One region of the Ruegeria sp. SAZD011 genome, then DNA from elsewhere that is predicted to be linked to it. Evidence: riboswitches for the same ligand, from Rfam matches in the RefSeq annotation. Region 1 holds a riboswitch; each other region holds the start of a gene.
What was found. Region 1 has a riboswitch for cobalamin ahead of AC2FLM_RS13470 (hypothetical protein). Riboswitches for the same ligand answer to the same signal wherever they lie in the genome.
Positions count from the first base shown of each region.

Region 2: it holds a riboswitch for cobalamin, as region 1 does, so the genes downstream of both, AC2FLM_RS04075 (CbtB domain-containing protein) here and AC2FLM_RS13470 (hypothetical protein) in region 1, are expected to answer to the same signal.
Region 3: it holds a riboswitch for cobalamin, as region 1 does, so the genes downstream of both, AC2FLM_RS04005 (DUF1636 family protein) here and AC2FLM_RS13470 (hypothetical protein) in region 1, are expected to answer to the same signal.

Region 1 is NZ_JBXWQU010000026.1:54,160-60,152, reverse strand. It holds gene AC2FLM_RS13495 (NAD(P)/FAD-dependent oxidoreductase) at 1-154, shown strand, start outside; gene AC2FLM_RS13490 (GNAT family N-acetyltransferase) at 151-621, shown strand; gene AC2FLM_RS13485 (DNA polymerase III subunit gamma/tau) at 701-2,446, opposite strand; gene AC2FLM_RS13480 (hypothetical protein) at 2,617-2,928, shown strand; gene AC2FLM_RS13475 (protein-tyrosine phosphatase family protein) at 3,060-3,557, shown strand; gene AC2FLM_RS13470 (hypothetical protein) at 3,562-3,774, opposite strand; cobalamin riboswitch at 4,046-4,258, opposite strand; gene ypfJ (KPN_02809 family neutral zinc metallopeptidase) at 4,364-5,212, shown strand; gene AC2FLM_RS13460 (TetR/AcrR family transcriptional regulator) at 5,209-5,766, opposite strand; gene AC2FLM_RS13455 (alpha/beta hydrolase family protein) at 5,850-5,993, shown strand, end outside.
Region 2 is NZ_JBXWQU010000014.1:181,865-187,857, reverse strand. It holds gene AC2FLM_RS04100 (aspartate dehydrogenase) at 1-106, shown strand, start outside; gene AC2FLM_RS04095 (LysR substrate-binding domain-containing protein) at 140-1,090, shown strand; gene AC2FLM_RS04090 (DUF1636 family protein) at 1,146-1,502, shown strand; gene AC2FLM_RS04085 (hypothetical protein) at 1,490-1,984, opposite strand; gene AC2FLM_RS04080 (CbtA family protein) at 2,048-2,746, opposite strand; gene AC2FLM_RS04075 (CbtB domain-containing protein) at 2,750-2,920, opposite strand; cobalamin riboswitch at 2,956-3,166, opposite strand; gene cobF (precorrin-6A synthase (deacetylating)) at 3,210-3,953, opposite strand; gene cobA (uroporphyrinogen-III C-methyltransferase) at 3,946-4,674, opposite strand; gene AC2FLM_RS04060 (cobyrinic acid a,c-diamide synthase CobB) at 4,671-5,993, opposite strand, start outside; gene cobM (precorrin-4 C(11)-methyltransferase) at 5,983-5,993, opposite strand, start outside.
Region 3 is NZ_JBXWQU010000014.1:167,595-173,587, forward strand. It holds gene AC2FLM_RS03985 (aminopeptidase P family protein) at 1-299, shown strand, start outside; gene AC2FLM_RS03990 (DUF427 domain-containing protein) at 383-727, shown strand; gene AC2FLM_RS03995 (NAD(P)-dependent oxidoreductase) at 792-1,754, opposite strand; gene AC2FLM_RS04000 (LysR substrate-binding domain-containing protein) at 1,974-2,858, shown strand; cobalamin riboswitch at 2,931-3,147, shown strand; gene AC2FLM_RS04005 (DUF1636 family protein) at 3,239-3,613, shown strand; gene cobW (cobalamin biosynthesis protein CobW) at 3,617-4,672, shown strand; gene cobN (cobaltochelatase subunit CobN) at 4,682-5,993, shown strand, end outside.

The DNA.
Region 1 (5,993 bases):
GGCGCATCCGCTCTATCCCGGCCAGTTCATCGCCAATGGCGGGTTCAAGATCGGCTTCGGCATGGCGCCCAAGGTGGCCCAGGTGATGGCCGATCTGGTGCTGGAGGGGCGCGACAGCATCCCCGAGGATTTCCGCCCGGAGGCTTCGCTGTGAACCTCGCCCCCTACCGGGTCGCACCGGATAGCCCGCAGATCGGGGCGATTCTGAGCCTGATCCGCAAGAGCTTCGCCTTCATGGATGGCCGGATCGACCCGCCCTCGTCAATGCACCGACTCACCGAGAAGGCAGTCGCGGATCACGCGGCACGGCACGAAATCTGGGCGCTGGGAACACCCCCGCTGGCGGTAGTTTTCCTGACGGCCAAACCCGGGCGGCTCTATCTCGGCAAGCTTGCGGTGGACGCTGGATTTCGAGGGCAAGGGCTGGCCCGCCGGCTGGTCACGCAGGCCGAGACCCGCGCCCGGGCGCTGGGTCTGCCGGTTGTCGAACTGGAAACGCGGGTGGAACTGGTGGAGAACCACGCCGCCTTCGCCCGGCTTGGTTTTGTCCAGACTGGTAAAACCGCGCATCCCGGATACGATCGGCCCACTTCGATCACCATGCAAAAGACGCTCGTCTGAAGCGCGCCGACGATCGCCGCGGACGACCACGAGAATTTTCGTCGAAAATTCTCGGCGCTCCGCGTTCGAGAGGCGGCGCTCAGCCGTCTTCGAACGGATCCCATTCATCCTCGACCTCGGGCAGCGCCTCGGTCACCACCTTGGCGGCGCGCTGTTCGGGGGTCTCGATATGGGTGATCCGCGCCTTGGGAAACTGCGCCAGCACCGCCTGCACCAGCGGGTGTTCGCGCGCCTTTTCCTCCAGCGCGTATTTCTCGGCGTTGCGGACCTCGTCGATGGTCTTGCCGCCGCCCTGCGCCACCACGCTCACCGCCCAGCGATTGCCGGTCCAGCGTTGCAGCGCACTGCCCAGCCGCTGCGCCAGGTCGCTGGGTGCGCGCTCGGTGGGCTGAAACTCGATCCTGCCCGGCTGATAACTGACCAGTCGCAGATCCATCTCGATATCCGCCAAAAGCTTGCCGTCGCGATTGGCGCGGATCAGCTCGACCACATGTTCAAACGTGGGAAACCGCGCCAGCGCGGTTTGCGCATCCTGTGCCAGCGCCGCCACCGGCCCACCGCCGCCGCCGCGCGGGGCGGGCGCATAGCTGGCGCTTACCCCGTTAGAGACCGGGGCAGCCTGACCGCCACGCCCCCCGCCGCCGGGGTTCGGCGGCGGCGGCGCATCCTGCAACCGCTTGATCAGTTCCTCGGGGCTGGGCAGATCGGCCACATGGGTCAGCCGGATCACCGCCATCTCGGCGGCCATCATCGCGTTGGGGGCGGCGGCCACCTCTTCCAGCGCCTTCAGCAGCATCTGCCACATCCGGGTCAGCACCCGCATCGGCAGCGCATCCGCCATCTGCCGACCACGCGCGCGCTCGTCTGGTGATACGGTCGGGTCCTCGGCGGCATCCGGCGTGATCTTGACCACCGATACCCAATGGGTGATCTCGGCCAGGTCGCGCAGCACCGCCATTGGGTCGGCGCCTTCGGCATATTGCGCGCCCAGCTCGGTCAGGGCCGCGCCCGCATCGCCGCGCAGGATCATGTCCATCAGGTCCAGCACCCGGCCACGGTCGGCCAGCCCCAGCATCGCCCGCACCTGCTCGGCGCTGGTCTCGCCCGCGCCATGGCTGATCGCCTGATCGAGCAGCGAGGTCGCATCCCGCGCCGACCCTTCCGCGGCCCGGACGATCAGCGCCAGCGCATCCTCGGCGATCTGCGCGCCTTCGGCATCGGCAATCCGGCGCATCAGCGCGATCATGTCCTCGGGTTCGATCCGGCGCAGGTCGAACCGCTGGCAGCGGCTCAGCACCGTTACCGGCACCTTGCGGATCTCGGTGGTGGCAAAGATGAATTTCACATGCGCGGGCGGTTCTTCGAGCGTTTTCAAGAGCGCGTTGAACGCGCTCGTCGACAGCATGTGAACTTCGTCGATGATATAGATCTTGTAGCGCGCGCTGGCGGCGCGATAGCGCACGCTGTCGATGATCTCGCGAATATCGTTCACGCCGGTACGGCTGGCGGCGTCCATCTCCATCACGTCGACATGGCGGCCTTCCATGATGGCGACGCAATGCTCGCATGTCCCGCAAGGTTCGGTGGTCGGCCCGCCATTCCCATCCGGGCCGATACAGTTCATTCCCTTGGCGATGATCCGCGCGGTGGTCGTCTTGCCGGTGCCCCGGATGCCGGTCATGATAAAGGCCTGCGCGATCCGGTCGGCGGCAAAGGCGTTTTTCAGCGTCCGCACCATCGCGTCCTGCCCCACCAGATCGGCAAAGGTCTCGGGCCGGTACTTGCGGGCCAGCACCTGATAGGCGGTCGGAGAGGCGTCGGACATTGGTAGCTTTCATCGGGACTGGATTCTACGTGCGCAGACGGTACCGGGCAGCGTGGCGAAGGTCCACCGCTTGCGTGATTGTTTCCCTTGCGTGCATTGATCGGACCCATCGGAGCATCGATGCCCCTCTTGCTCCCGTCGAGCGATTATGTGGCCAGGACACGCTGATCGTGGACGAGGGCGATCTTGTCACCACCGGCGTAGGCGCCGACAAGGTGGTGAGCAAGACCTATAGCGGCGTCTTTAATGGCTATGATCTGATCACCATCACGGTTTTCATCGCCGGACAGGATGGGCTGAGCGTGCAAGGCGATGCCGAACTGCTGCGACCCGGATCCTATGGCACCTCTCCCGTCAGCCTGCAAGAGCTTGGCGACCACAACGGCACCCTGGTCCTGATCAGCGGCATTCCGGTCGCGCATCTGCTGGGGGTTCAGGGGCTGAGCCCAAGCCAGATCGAGGTGCGCATAGACAACCGGTGACACAGGTCCAGTGCTGTTTTCCCACGCGCAGGCATCTTGGCTTGCGATACGGCTGCGTCAGGGGGCATTCTGCCATCGGGGCCGAATGTGTGTGCCCTGTGGCGCGGATCATTCGGAAGGGGAAACCGCAGATGGCGCAGCTGGTTCTCTATGCGCTGCAAGTCGGCGGCGGCACGCTGGCGATCTGCCAGTTGCCGGGACGGTCGGGCGATTATTCCGGCGATGTCGATCTGATCGGGTCCTGGGCGCCCGGGCTGGTGATCTCGATGACGACCGAGGTCGAAATGTTGCAGCACGGTGCGCGTAATTTTGGTGCTGATGTCCAGAGTCGCGCCTGCCGCTGGGCTCATCTGCCGGTCGATGATTTCGGAGTGCCTGGTCGTGATGCCGAGATCAAATGGAAGGCGATCAGCAAATCGGCCCGGCATGCGCTGCACGGCGGCGGGCGCGTATTGATCCATTGCAAGGGCGGCTGTGGCCGGTCGGGCATGGCGGCGTTGCGCCTGATGATCGAGACGGGCGAAGAGCCGAAGGCGGCGCTGGCGCATTTGCGGTCGGTCCGCCCCTGCGCGGTGGAAACCGACGCCCAGATGGACTGGGCGCTGGCAGGCCGTGCTATCCGGGACTGATCCTTCAGGCCGTTGCTTGCACTGTCGCAGCAGAGTGGACGCAGCGGGGGCGGGCCTCGGCCATGGCGCATGGTACCGGGCCTAGCCCGGCGGCAAATCCCGCTCCGTCGGGAGCCATCAGCGCATCGGCAAAGCGATTCAGATGCGGCAGGGCGGTGTCTTCGTCGACGCCGCAAAACACGCGGATCCGGCTGTGCGAAGCGGCGTAGCGGGCCATGCAACCTGCTCCACACGGGGGCATCTCGCAATGCCCCTCTATCGCGAAACCTGCATCGGTCATCGGTTCAGCCTGCCGCAGCGCTCGGGCTAGGTTCTCGGCCAATGCCGACAGCGCCGGGCAGGGCCTGCCGGTTCGGCGACAGAGCGTTGCGGCAAATTCATGCGTTTTAGTCGTCCAGATCATCCTGCGCCCTCCGCGCGGCGGAACAGGGTGTCGGGGACCGGCCGATCAGGGCCTAGGCATCCCGTCCGGACACCCCGCCCGGGTTCGAGTTACGGTTGCGATGGCAGGTCTCCTGACTTGCGGGTCCGGGCTTTGCCGGCCTTCCCGGCCCGGAGGGCCAGTGGCATTTCGGCATCGCTCACCGCTTACAGTTGCGGGGGCAGTCTCGGCATTGGTCCCCTGTCGCCAGAGGGCCGCACCGTGTTCCCTTTTCATCCCGGCGCATGTGCCACCGGGAACCATCGCCTCAGCGGTAGCGGGTGTTGCGGGCCGGAGTCAAGCCGGGTGTTCGTGCCGTGTTTTTCCACATGCGGCGGGATGCTAGTGTCGGTATCGAGCAGTCAGGCTGAAGAAGGGTGCCGTTATGCGGTTGAGAGGGGTACGCGGCAGCAGGCATGTCGAGGATCGTCGCGGGCGACGTGGCGGCGGCATGGCCATCGGCGGGCGCGGGCTGGGTATCGGCGGGGTGCTGCTGCTTCTGGTGATCGGCGCCTTTACCGGCATCGACGTCACCCCGTTCCTGACCGAACAGCCGGGCCCGAGCCAGAGCACACCCAAGGAACTGACCGCCGAAGAGCGGCAGGCGGGCGAATTCGTCTCGCGCGTATTGGCCACGACCGAGGATGTCTGGGGCACGGTGTTCCGCGACCAGCTTGGCCGCGACTACATCCCGCCGACGCTGGTGCTGTTCTCTCAGGTCACCTCCAGCCCCTGTGGCGGCGCCTCGGGCGCGACCGGACCATTCTACTGCCCCGCCGATCAAAAGGCCTATCTCGACACTGATTTCTTTGCCACCCTGGCCCGGCGTCTCCAGGCAGGCGGTGATTTCGCCGCCGCTTATGTGATCGCACACGAGGTGGCCCATCACGTGCAGAATCAGCTGGGCATTCTGGGTCAGTTGGATCAGGCCCGCCGGCAATCCTCGCAGGTCGAGGCCAACGCCCTGACCGTGCGGCTGGAATTGCAGGCCGATTGCCTGTCCGGGGTCTGGGCGCGCTCGGTCCGGGGTCTGATGGAACGCGGTGATCTGGAAGAGGCGTTGAACGCCGCCCGGATGATCGGCGACGACCGGCTGCAACGGCAGGCGGGCCGGGTGCCGCAACCGCATACATTCACCCACGGCACTTCGGCGCAGCGGGCATCCTGGTTCGAACGCGGTTATCAAAGTGGCCGGGTCGCAAGCTGCGACACGTTCAGCACCAACCGGCTCTAATCCGCGCGCGGCAACATCTCGGGCAGGCGGCGCAGCACGTCCGAGGATTGCCGGGCCCGGGCCAGCATCCAGCCGCCTTGCAGCAGGATGAACATGGTCTCGGCGGTCTTTTGCGGATCGGTTAGCCCAAAGCGTCTGGCGTGATGCGCACCCTCGGTAATCCAGCCTTCGAACAGGTGGCGGGCATGGGCGCGAAACGCGGCATTGTCCGGCCCTTCGAACAGGGTCGACGAAATCGGGCAGCCATCCCACTGGCCCGATTTGTCGAATAGTTTCGCGACCTTGCCGCATAGCACCTGCATCCCGTCATGGAAACTGTCGGCCGGTTCAAACGAGGCCGCGATTAGCCGCAGCATCTGATCCGAGGCCCAGGTCGCCGAGGCCAGCGCCAGGTCGGATTTGCCGTTCGGGAAGTGGTGATAGAGCGAGCCCTTGGGCGCCTCTGCCTCGGCCAGCAGTTCGGACAATCCAACACCGTGATACCCCCGGCGCTGGAACAGCTGCGCGGCGGTACGGATCAGGCGGTCTTTGGTCGGAAGCGGACGTTGGGTCATGTGCCGGGGATATTGACAGCTCTGGACCGATTGGTCCAGACGTGAGAAATAGACCAATCGGTCTAGCTCATCTGGAGATCGCAATGCTGGATATGCAGTCATCTGTCAGGGTCGAGGATTTTCATTTCCCCGCCGGGTCGGCGCAGCTTTCGGCGCGGCTCTATCTCCCCGCGGGCACACCCCGGGTTGCAGTTGTGATCAACAGCGCCACCGGGGTGCCGCGCGAG
Region 2 (5,993 bases), on a different contig from region 1:
CGAGGGGTTGCCGCTGCCGGGCAATCCGCGCTCCTCGGCGCTGACCGCCCTCAGCCTGCTGGCGGCGCTGCGACAGCGCGGCGCGGCGATCCGGCTATCGCTTTGACCGATAGCCACGCTTCGTGATATCGCGAATCTCATGAACCGCACCCAGATCCGCATCGTCGAGCGCGTGTTGACCCGGCTCAAGCTGAAACAGCTGCGCCTGCTGGTCGCCGTGGGCGAGCGGCATTCGATCCTGCATGCGGCGCAGGCGCTGAACATGTCCCAGCCCGCCGCCACCAAGCTGATCAAGGATCTGGAGCTGGATTTCGACGTGCAGCTGTTCGACCGCACCAATCGCGGCATGGTGCCCACCGTGTTCGGGGCGGCGCTGATCCGGCATGGCAAGCTGATCCTGGCGCAGATTTCCCATGCAGCCCAGGAACTTGACGATCTGAACGAGGGCAATGGCGGGCGCGTGGTGGTGGGCACGCTGCTGGCCGCCTCGGCCGAGTTTCTGCCCCGCGTGCTGACCCGGCTTCTGGCCGAGAAGCCCGGGCTGGTGGTGAAACTGGTCGAGGGCACCAACGAGGTGCTGATGCCGGCGCTGCGCTCGGGCGATGTCGATCTTGTGGTGGGGCGCTTGCCGATGCACCGGCACCGGGCCGAGATCGTGCAGGAACGTCTGTTCGACGAAGAGGTGATCTGTGTCGCCCGCACCGGCCATCCGGTGCATCGCCTTGCCGCGCCCGAGCTGACCGACCTGATGGAATACCCCTGGATCCTGCCACCGGCGGAAACCACGCTGCGCCGCCAGCTGGATCAGGTCTTTGTCGATCTGGGCGGTGGTGCGCCGCCCTATGCGGTGGAATCGGTGTCGTATCTGGCCAATCGGGGCCTGTTGGTGGGGTCGGACATGCTGGCGGTGATGCCCGCGCATGTGCCGCGCCACGATATCAGCGCCGGAACACTGTCACGGGTCGACTGGCAGGTGCCGATCCCGATCGGGCCGGTGGGGGTGTCGATGCGCAAATCTGCCAGCCTGTCGCCCTCGGTCGCGGGGGTGCTGGATGCGCTGCGGATAGAGGCCGCGCAAATGGCGCGTTGAGCTTGCCTCGGCGGACCCGATGCGCCACATCTGCCGCACCGATCAAGGAGACACCATGAGCGACATGCGCCTTTCCCTTTGCTCCAGCTGCCAGGGTGAGCGGGACCGTGACCAAGGGGCCGAGCGGGCCGCCGTGGCCGAGGCGTTGAAGCGCGCTGGGCTGAGCGGGCGGGTGGAGCTGATGGAGCATGCCTGTTTCGGCGCCTGCGCCACCCCGGTGGCACTGGCTCTTCAGGGGCCGGGGCGGGCCAGCTATGTGTTCTCGGATCTCGACGTGGTGGCGGATGCCGACGATATCGCCGCCACCTGCCGTGTCTATCTGGACAGCCCCGAAGGCTGGATTGCCGATGCCCGCCCCTGTGGACGGTTGCGGCAATGCCTTCTGGCGCGGATCCCGGCCTATTCCACCTGAACCGTGACCACGGCCTCGACCGGGGTGCCATCGACCATCAGCGGGCTGTGGCTGTTGGCGTTCAGCGAGACCTTCACCTCGACCGGGCCTTTGGGCAGGTCGGGGATATGCATCCATTCGCTGTAAAGCCGGGCCAGTTTCACGTCGTTGACATAGACATGGGCATGGCCTTCGCCCGGCACGTCACTCGCCGAGGCGTTTTCGGGGGCAAAGCGGAAATTCTGCGGGCTTACATGCAGGTTCCAGCCCGACATCGGATCGCGGGTCAGTGCCACGGATACACCGGGTGCGTCGGGGCCAGCGGGCAGATGGGTGGCCTGGGCGTGGTCATGGCCGCCTTGTGCCACGTCATGGGCGCCATGCTGGGCCGTGTCGCCATGATCATGACCGTCAAAGGTGACACCATAGGCCGCCGCGGTGACGAAACCGGCGCCGCCACCAAAGACAAGGCCGATGGCGAAAAGAGCGAGAGAGCGGGACATATCAGTCTCCTAGCAAAGGAAAACCCCGCCGGATGGGTCCGGCGGGGCATATGAGTTGACGGATCAGGCGTGCGCTTCGGCGCGCTTGCTCTCGGTCTGCCAGAAGTATCCGGCGAAGCCACCCAGCAGCACCCAGGCCGCCATCCCGACACCAAAGGCGCGGGCGGCAAACAGCGCGCCCAACTCGGTGGGGACCGGGCCGGCAAAGCTGTCAGGCTCGGGCGCGCCGATCAGATGCGGCGCCATCAACAGCAGCGCGGCGGCGCCATAGGCCATCAGGTTGCCGCCAAAGGCGATCAGCCACATGGCGATACCCGCTGCGGCCACGGTCGCGGTCCACCAGATCTGGCGGGCGGTGATATCGGTATAGGACACACCGGGCACCTCGGGCGCGAGGCTCAGTCCCGGGGCGAAGTGAAAGGTGATGAACCCGGCCAGACCCCAGAGCAGACCGGCGCGCGCGGTGACCGCATGACCCATCCCCTCGGCCACCGACATCAGGGCGACCATCACCACCGCATAGCCGGTATAGGTGAGCATTGCAAAAACGACCGTCAGCGCATCGCGCATCGGATCGGCGAACATGCCGGGCAGGTCGGGCTGGGCACTTACCGCCTCGGCGCCGAAATGCACCAGTTCGCCGGTTTCATACAACTCGGCATGCAGCAACACGGGCTGCACGAACAGAAACTGCAGCAAGGCGGCAATCAGCCCTGCTGCAGCGCCAGCGAACAACGCGCTGGTCAGAATGCGACTGAACATGGTTCAGTGGCAGGGAAAGCCGGTTGCGTGGCGCACGTCGTGGGCGGCGTCATGCAGCGCGGATGCCTGCACATGGCCCGCCAGGGTCACGATGCCCAGGCCCAGGATCACGGCGAACAGAGCCGGCAGGATCGCGGAACCGGTGGCCGATGCCTTGAGTGTTTTGGTCGTCATGTCATTTCCTCCTTGCCGCCGCACCCGACGGCCGGTGTTTCATTACCTGTCTGGCAGGTCTCCTGGCTCGCGGGTCGGTGCCTCTGTTCGCCTTCCCCCCGGAGCGAACCCGGGAGTGGCTGGTTGAACAGAGGCTCACCGCTTACAGTCGCGGGGGCGGCTTTGGCCTGAACCGACGGGCGGTCGCACCAAATTCCCTCTTAGCATCCGGATTGCTCCGGCAGGACCAGACCCCTCCATTTAGCCGCGAACGCGCATCCGGCGCAATCGTCATTTGCGACCTTTCCGGTCAGTTTCCGCGCTTTTTCAAAAGATAGATATCCATGATCCAGCCGTGATCGGCTCGCGCACGGGCACGGGTTTCGACGATTTCGCCCGCCATCTCGGCCAGTGGTCCCGCCACCAGAATCTGTTCCTCCATGCCCACATAGGCGCCCCACCAGATGTGGTAATCGGACATATCCAGCGCCTGGAACGAGCATTCGCCGTCCAGCATCACGGCCGCGGTATCCACCGCGGGCGGCCAGCCTTCGTCGCGCAGGCGCCGCCCGGTGGTGACCAGGAACGGTGCCCCCAATTCGTTGACCGGAATGCCATGCGCCGCTGTCAGCGCCTGCAGCGCGGTGATGCCGGGAATCACCCGTAACCTGGGTTGCGGATCGAGCCGCGCCGCGATTCGCAGCGAACTGTCATAGAGCGACGGGTCGCCCCAGATCAGCAGCGCCACCCGTGCCGTGTCGGGGTGGTCCTCCATCGCCGCCTGCCAGCGCAGGGCGATGGCATCGTGCCACTCGTCGACACCCTTCAGATACCCATCCTCGGCGCGGCGCGCGGGGATGTCGAAATAGGCGATCTGCGGCGGCGTGTCGGTGGCGTCAGTGATGATGCGTTCGCGCAGCCCGGCCAGATCGGATTTCCCCGCCCCCTTGCGCGGGATAAGGATCAGATCGGCGGCGCGAATGGCGGCGATGCCTTCGCGGGTGATATGGTCGGGATTGCCGGTGCCGATTCCGATCAGGAGAAGCTCAGTCATCGCCGAACTCCGCCAGCGGACCATAAAGGATCAGGGCAGGGGCGGTGCCGATCTCCGCTGCCAGCCGTTCGGCCAGTTCACCCATGGTGGCGCGGGTCAGGCGCTGTTCAGGGGTCGAGACGCTTTCGGCCATCAGCGCAGGCGTTGAACGTGGCAGGCCATGCGCCTCAAGCGCATCCAGCAGCAGTGGAAAGGTGCGCTTGCCCATGAATACGACCGTGGTGGCCTGCGGATCGGCCAGCGCGGGCAGGTTCAGGTCGGGGGGCAATTGCCCGCTGACGTCATGGCCGGTGACGAATTGCACCCGCCGCGCGGTCAGTCGTCGGGTCAGCGGGATGCCCGCCGCCGCCGCCGCCGCCACTGCCGAGGGGATGCCGGGGATGATCTCGTATCCGATCCCGGCCGCGCGCAGCGCGACCAGTTCCTCCTCCAGCCGGCCAAAGAGACCGCCATCGCCGGATTTCAGCCGCACGACATGCGCGCCGGTCTGGGCATAATCCACCAGCAGGCGGCTCACATGGTCCTGTTTGGGTGAGGCGCGGCCCGCCCGTTTGCCCACCCCTACCAGATCGGCATCCGCGCGCGCATGGGTCAGGATCGGACCGCTCGACAGATCGTCGAACAGCACCGCATCGGCCTTGCCCAGCCGATCCACCGCTTTCAGCGTCAACAGGTCCGGGTCGCCCGGCCCCGAGCCGACAAAGGAGACAAAGCCGCTCATGATCCCGCCTCTGCGATCAGGTGAAAGAAGGTGCCGGTGACATTCCCGCGCACGGACCCGGTTTGCGGCCCCTCGACGCCTTCGGCATCGAACACACGGGCCAGCGGCGCGTCGGGTTGCTCCAGGATCGAGGAATAGTGGAACTCGTGCCCGCGCAGGGTGGCACCGGTGCCATAGCCGGGCAGGGGCGCCAGCAGTTCGGCCCGGCGATAACCCAGGTTGAACTTGCGCTTTTCATACGAGGTGACGAGGCCCAACAGACCCGCCATCCGGTGGCGGGTGCCATCCTTGTCGATCAGCGCCTCACCCAGTGCCATGTAGCCGCCGCATTCGCCATGCACGGGCCGGGTTTCGGCATGTCGTCTCAGCCCCGCTCGAAAGGTGTTGGCGGCGGCGAGTGTGCCCGCATGCAGTTCTGGATAGCCGCCGGGCAGCCAGACCAGATCGGCATCGGGTGCGGGGGCCTCGTCAGCCAGTGGCGAAAACGGCAGGATCTCGGCGCCGCCCGCGCGCCAGCCTTCCAGCAGATGCGGATAGGTGAACGAGAACGCGGAGTCCCGCGCCAATGCGATGCGCTGGGCCGGGGGCGGCGGCAGCGCCGTCGACGATGGCCCATTGGGGCCTGAGGAGGCCGCTGCCCCCTTGATCGCCTCCAGGTCGACATGTTCGCGCAGGAACGCGGCATAGCCCGCGATGGCAGCCTCCAGGTCGGGATGTTCCACCGCCTGAATGAGACCCAGGTGCCGCTCGGGCAGGGTCAGGTCGCCGCGCCGGGGCAGCACGCCCAGAACCGGCAGGCCCGCGCGCTCCATCCCCAGCCGGGTCAGCCGCTCGTGCCGGGGGCTGGCACAACGGTTCAGGATCACTCCGGCAAAGGGCAAGTCGGGATTGTACATCCGGAACCCCAGCGCGGTCGCCGCCGCCGATTGCGCCTGTCCGCCCACATCAAGGACCAGCACCACCGGCCAGCCCATGCGCAGGGCGGTTTCGGCGCTCGACCCGTGGCCGGTTTCGCCCGGCTTGGCGACGCCGTCGAACAGGCCCATGGACCCTTCGGCCACCACGATATCGGCACCCGCCGCCTGCGCCGCGACAGCGCCCAGCAGACCCTCGCCCATCGCCCAGCTGTCGAGGTTGAACGAGGCCCGTCCCGCGGCAGCCAGATGAAAGGCCGGGTCGATGTAATCGGGTCCGCTCTTGAACGGCTGCACGGTCAGCCCATCCTCGGCCAGCGCGCGCAACAACCCCAGCATGACCGTGGTCTTGCCGGTGCCCGAGGCCGGGGCCGAGATCATCAGGCCGCGGGGGTTAGTCATCAC
Region 3 (5,993 bases), on a different contig from region 1:
TGATCCTGTCGAACGAGCCGGGATATTATCGCGAGGGCGCATTCGGCATCCGCATCGAGAACCTGGTGGTGGTGCAAGAGGCCGCCCCCCTGCCCGGTGGCGACGCAGAGCGCGCCATGCTGAATTGGCGCACCCTGACCTATGTCCCGATTGATCGGCGGCTGATCGTCGCGGAGATGCTGACGGTTGAGGAACGCGACTGGCTGAACGCCTATCATGCCGACGTCGCGGCAAAGATCGGTCCACGTCTGGGCGCCGAGACGCGGATGTGGTTGGATGCCGCAACCGCGCCGCTTTGACACGCGGCTGTTACACCGGCGGGGCAACACTCGCCGCCGGACCGAAAAAAACGAGATACGAGATACGGGGAAGGAAACGGAACATGAGCGATCACATCACCATCCGCAAGGCGCCGGGCAAATGGAGCGTCCGGTCGGGCGGCGCCATCCTGGGCGAAAGCAGCAACGCGCTGGAACTGAGCGAGGGCGATCTGCCGCCGGTGATCTATTTCCCGCGCGCCGATATCGCCATGGCGTTTCTCGACCGCAGCGACAAGACCACCCATTGCCCGCACAAGGGCGATGCCAGCTATTACTCGATCGTCAACCGCTCGTCGGTGACCAAGGACGCGGTCTGGAGCTATGAGGACCCGCTGCCCGCGATGGAGCGGATCAAGGGCCATCTGGCCTTTGTGCTGAGCGACAGCGTCAAGGTGGAACAGATCTGAACGAAAAGAAACGCCGTGCAGGACCTTGCTCCTGCACGGCGTCATGCCTTTTGGGGCGTGTCCCTTAACCTGCCGCGCGCACAAGCCCCTGCGGAACCACCTCGTACCCCGGCTCTTCGGGTTCGTCGTCCACCATCTCGGGCGGAAAGCCCGGCGCGGTGATGTCGAGGCCGGTCGCCTCTTCCAGGCGGCGGATGATGTCGTCGGACTGGGCCCGCATGCCATAGCGGGCGATCCCGTCCTCGAAGATGCTGATCATCAGCGGCGAGATTTCCAGCGGCACGCCGGTGCGGTCGGCAATCGACTGGAACAGGCCGATGTCCTTTTTCACCAGGTCCATGGTGAAGTTGATGTCGCGACTGCCGTTCAGGATCACCTGGCTTTCCGTCTCGTGCACGAAGGAGGTGCCCGAGCTGATCTTGATCGCCTCGTAGGTGGTGTTCAGATCCATGCCGGCGGCCTTCATCGTCACCAGCGCCTCGCAGCAGGTCAGCAGGTTTGCAGTGGCCAGATAGTTGGTCATCACCTTCAGGACCGAGGCGCTGCCCAGCGGTCCGGTATGCAGGATGCGACGGCCCATGACGGTCAGAAAGGGCAGGATGCGCTCGAACGTGGCCCGGTCGCAGCCCGCGAAGATCGAGATATTGCCGGTATCGGCCCGGTGACAGCCCCCCGAGACCGGGCAGTCGACCGCGGCCCCGCCGCGCGCGATCACCTGTTCACCCAGCCGTTTGACCTCGGCCTCGTCGGTGGTGGACATTTCCATCCAGATCTTGCCGGGTCCGACCTCGGGCAACATCTCCTCCATCACCGCGGCACTGGCGGCGGGCGAAGGCAGACAGGTGATCACCGCGTCGCAATCGCGCATCATCTGCGCCGGCCCTTCGGCCGCCTTGGCGCCGCGCGAGACGAAACCCGCGACCAGATCGGGGTTGAGATCATGCACCGTCAGGTCGATGCCATTGCGCAGGAGCGAGCCCGAGAGCTTGCCACCCACATTGCCCAGTCCGATAAAGCCTACTTTCATTGCGTCCTCCCTTGCCGGTCCTGCCGGGGTCATGGTTCGCGCGCAGTATGAAAGCTGGATTTAGCCAAGAGAAACGAATAAAAAATCAAAAGATGCCATGAATTTTTTGGTGATGGATGTCGAACCAGCGCAGCCGACAAAATTTCCCCGGAAATTTTGTCCCAGAAAATTTGAATTTTCTGGGCCCCGCCCCGGTCCTCGGTCCGGAGCCACGCTGAGATGGCCCGCCTGCCCAACCCGGTCTGGCTGCGGACGTTCGAGGCCGCCGCGCGCCATCTGAACTTCACCGAGGCCGCGCGCGAATTGGGGCTGACCCAGACCGCCGTATCCCTGCATATCCGTTCGCTCGAGGCGGAACTGGGCGAGCCGCTCTTCACGCGCGCCGCCCGGCGGCTGGGCCTGACCGAGTTGGGACGCAGCTATGCGCTGTCGGTGCGGCAGGCGCTGGCGGATGTGGCGTTGTCGACCTCCAGCCTGTTCGGCCCGGCCCGGCGCGGCATCCTGCGCATCCGTGCGCCGATCTCCTCGGCGACCTACTGGCTGGCCGCCACCCTGCCTGATTTTGCCACCGATCATCCCGGCATCCCGGTCCGGCTTGTCTCGAACATCTGGGATGACGGTCCGGCTGCGGGCGGCGTGGATGTGGATATCCGGCTGGGGCGTGGCGACTGGGCAGGGCTGGTGACCGAGAAGCTCTGCGATGAGACCATCGTGCCGGTGGTCCGGGCCGGGGCGCCGGAGCAGCCCCTCGCGGCGTTACAGGCGCACCAGTTGATCCACATCCTGGGTTACGAGGACAACTGGCCGCGCTGGTTCGCGGCGCAGGGCCTGCCCGCTCCGACCGGCGGCAGCCTTTATTCGGTCGATACCACCGTCGCGGCGCTGCAACTGGTGATGGCGGGCGCCGGGCTGGCCATCGTGCTGACCCGCTTTGCCCAGGGCGCTATCGCCCAGGGTGCCCCGCTGCGGCTGGCGGGACCTCCGATTCCCTTTTCGCAGGCGCATTACCTGGTCCGCCCCGAACGTGCCGCCCCGCCCGGTGCCCCGGCGCAGCTCTACCTCGACTGGCTGCGTGCGCGGCTGGCGGCGGATGCCGCTGGCTGAACGTCAGAGGTCGCTTTTCCCCTGCCCCCTCAGGCGCACCGCCAAGCGCGCTTGACAAGGCCCCTGCCCATGCCGCATGTCCGCCCTGTTGGTGTCCGGGAAACCGGATGAAAAGGGAATGTGCCAGCGGATCGGCCCCAAGGCCGGACGTCAAGCGCAGCCGCCCCCGCGACCGTGACCGGAGAGGGTGCCCAAGCCACTGGCCGATTGGCCGGGAAGGCGGGACGCCCGACAGGGCAAGACCCTGACATCCGCAAGCCGGGAGACCTGCCAGCACCCGAAGACAAGACCGGACGGGGTGTTCCGGTGTCGGGTCCATGTCCGAGAGCGTGGCCCGCGCAAGCCCCGTCCCCCGCACCAAACGAGGGGGGATGAGAGACATGACCGAAGCTGCACCAGTCGAACTGCTGGTCTGCACCACCTGCCGCCGCGGATTGCCGGTCGAAGACGATGCCCAGCGCCCCGGCGCCCTGCTGCACCGCGCGCTGAGCGCGGCCGAGTTGCCCGAAGGGGTCACCGTGAGGCCGGTCGAATGCCTGTCCAATTGCGATCAGGGCTGTTCCATCGTGTTGCGCGGTGGCCCGGCGCGCTGGACCTTTGTCTATGAGAACCTCAACGAGGACGACGACGTGGCCACCATCGTCGAGGGCGTCACCAAATATCACGCAACCGCTGACGGGCTGGTGCCCTGGCGCGAGCGTCCCGTCCATTTCCGCAAGAACTGCGCCGCGCGCATCCCCCCGATCGGAGCCTGAGCCATGAGCACCCTTGAAAAACTCCCCGTTACCGTGATCACCGGCTTTCTCGGCTCGGGCAAGACCACGCTGATCCGCCACCTGATGCAGAACCCGCAGGGCAAGCGGCTGGCCGTGGTGGTCAACGAGTTTGGCGATGTTGGCGTCGATGGCGAGATCCTGAAAAGCTGCGCCATCCCGGAATGCCCGGCGGAAAACATCATGGAACTGGCCAATGGCTGCATCTGCTGCACCGTGGCCGATGATTTCATCCCCACCATCGAGGCGCTGATGGCGCTGGAGCCGCGCCCCGATCACATCCTGATCGAGACCTCGGGCCTGGCGCTGCCGAAACCGCTCTTGAAGGCGTTCGACTGGCCCGATATCCGGTCCAAGATCACGGTGGATGGCGTCATCGCGCTGGCCGATGCCGAGGCGGTGGCGGCGGGCCGCTTCGCACCCAACGTAGCTGCGGTGGACGCCCAGCGGCTGGCAGACGACTCGATCGACCATGAAACGCCCCTGTCCGAGGTGTTCGAGGACCAGATCAGCTGCGCCGACATCATCCTGCTGACCAAGCCCGATCTGGCCGGCCCCGAGGGCGTGGCCCGCGCGCGCGAGGTGATCGCCGCCGAGGCGCCCCGCCCGCTGCCGGTTGTCGAGGTGGCCGAGGGCGCCGTGGATGTTCGAGTGATCCTGGGCCTTGGCGCCGCCGCCGAGGACGACATGGACGCCCGCCCCAGCCATCACGATGGCCATGACGACCACGAGCATGACGATTTCGAAAGCATCGTGGTGGAGCTGCCCGAGCAAACCGACCCGGCAGAGCTGGTCGCGCGGATCGAGCGGCTGGCCAACGAATTGAACATCCTGCGGGTCAAGGGCTATGCCGCCGTTGCAGGCAAGCCCATGCGCCTCTTGGTGCAGGCGGTGGGTGCACGGGTGCGTCACCAGTATGACCGTCCGTGGCAACCCGGAGAGGAGCGCCGCTCGCGCATGGTGGTGATCGCCGAGCATCACGACATCGACCCGGCCGCGATCCGCGCCATCCTGACCAGCATCGAAGAGCCTGCGGAGTAAGCACGCGCCATGCATGTCGTTTTCCGCGAAAGCCACGGGCTGGAAGAGACCGAGACCCCGACCGACCTGGGCCAGAGCCCGGCGGATCTGGTGGTTTTGTCGTTCTCGGACAGCGACCTGGGGGCTTTTGCGGCGGGCTGGCATCGCGGCGGCGGGGCGGTGGGCAGAATGCCCACCCTACGCCTGGCCAACCTGACGGCGCTGAAACATCCCCTATCCGTCGATACTTATGTCGAGAATACCCTGTCAGGGGCCAAGGGCATTCTGATCCGGCTGATCGGCGGGGTGCCCTATTGGGCCTATGGGCTGCAACAGGTGCTGGCGCTGGCGCAGGAAAAGGGGCTGGCGCTGGCGGTTCTGCCGGCGGATGGGCGCGAGGATACGCGGCTTGACGCCTTTTCCACCCTGCCGGTGTCCACCCTGCGGCGGCTGCAACATCTGTGCGATACCGGCGGCGAGGTGGCGGCGCAGGCGGCACTGGCACAGATGGCTCTGGCGACCGGGCTTTATGCCGGGCCGGTGGTCGGGTCAAAGATACTACCCGAATGCGGCTTCTGGTGCCCCGAGCGCGGCGTGATCGCCCCCGAGACCGTGTTCCAGGGCAACGCCCCGCGCATTCTGGTAACCTTTTACCGCGCCTACCTGACTTCGGCCGACACGGCCTCGGTCGCGGCGCTGATCCGGGCCTTTCGCGCGCGCGGATTTCAGGCGATGGGCATGTTCGCGCCCTCGCTGAAGGCGCCCGCAGCTGCCGACTGGATCACCGCGCAGATGCCGGGGCTGGCCCCGGCGGCCATCGTCAATGCCACCTCGTTTTCCGGCAAGGGCGCCAATGGCGCCTCGCCGCTTGATGCCGCCGGTGTACCGGTGTTCCAGGTCGCGCTGGCCACCTCGCGCCGCAAGGCCTGGGCCGAGGCCGAGCGCGGCCTGTCCCCCGCCGATCTGGCCATGCATGTGGTCCTGCCCGAGGTCGACGGGCGCATCGACGCAGGCCTGATCTCGTTCAAGGAGCCGGGCAAACGCGACCCGGAGTTGGAGTATTCCCGTTTCGCGCACCGGCCCGAGCCCGATCGGATCGAGGCGGTGGTGGACCGGGTGTCGGGCTGGCTGCGGCTGGCGGCCAAACCCGCTGCCCAGCGGGTGCTGGCGCTGGTTCTGTCCACCTATCCCGGCAAGGACTGGCAGATGGCCCATGCGGTTGGTCTGGACGCGCTGGCCTCGGCCGAGGCGATCCTGAGCGATTTGCAGGATGAAGGGTACGGTGTCGTATCAGGGCAACCGATTGCGGAAGACCTGCAAACTGTGTCGATTTCGTGGCCAA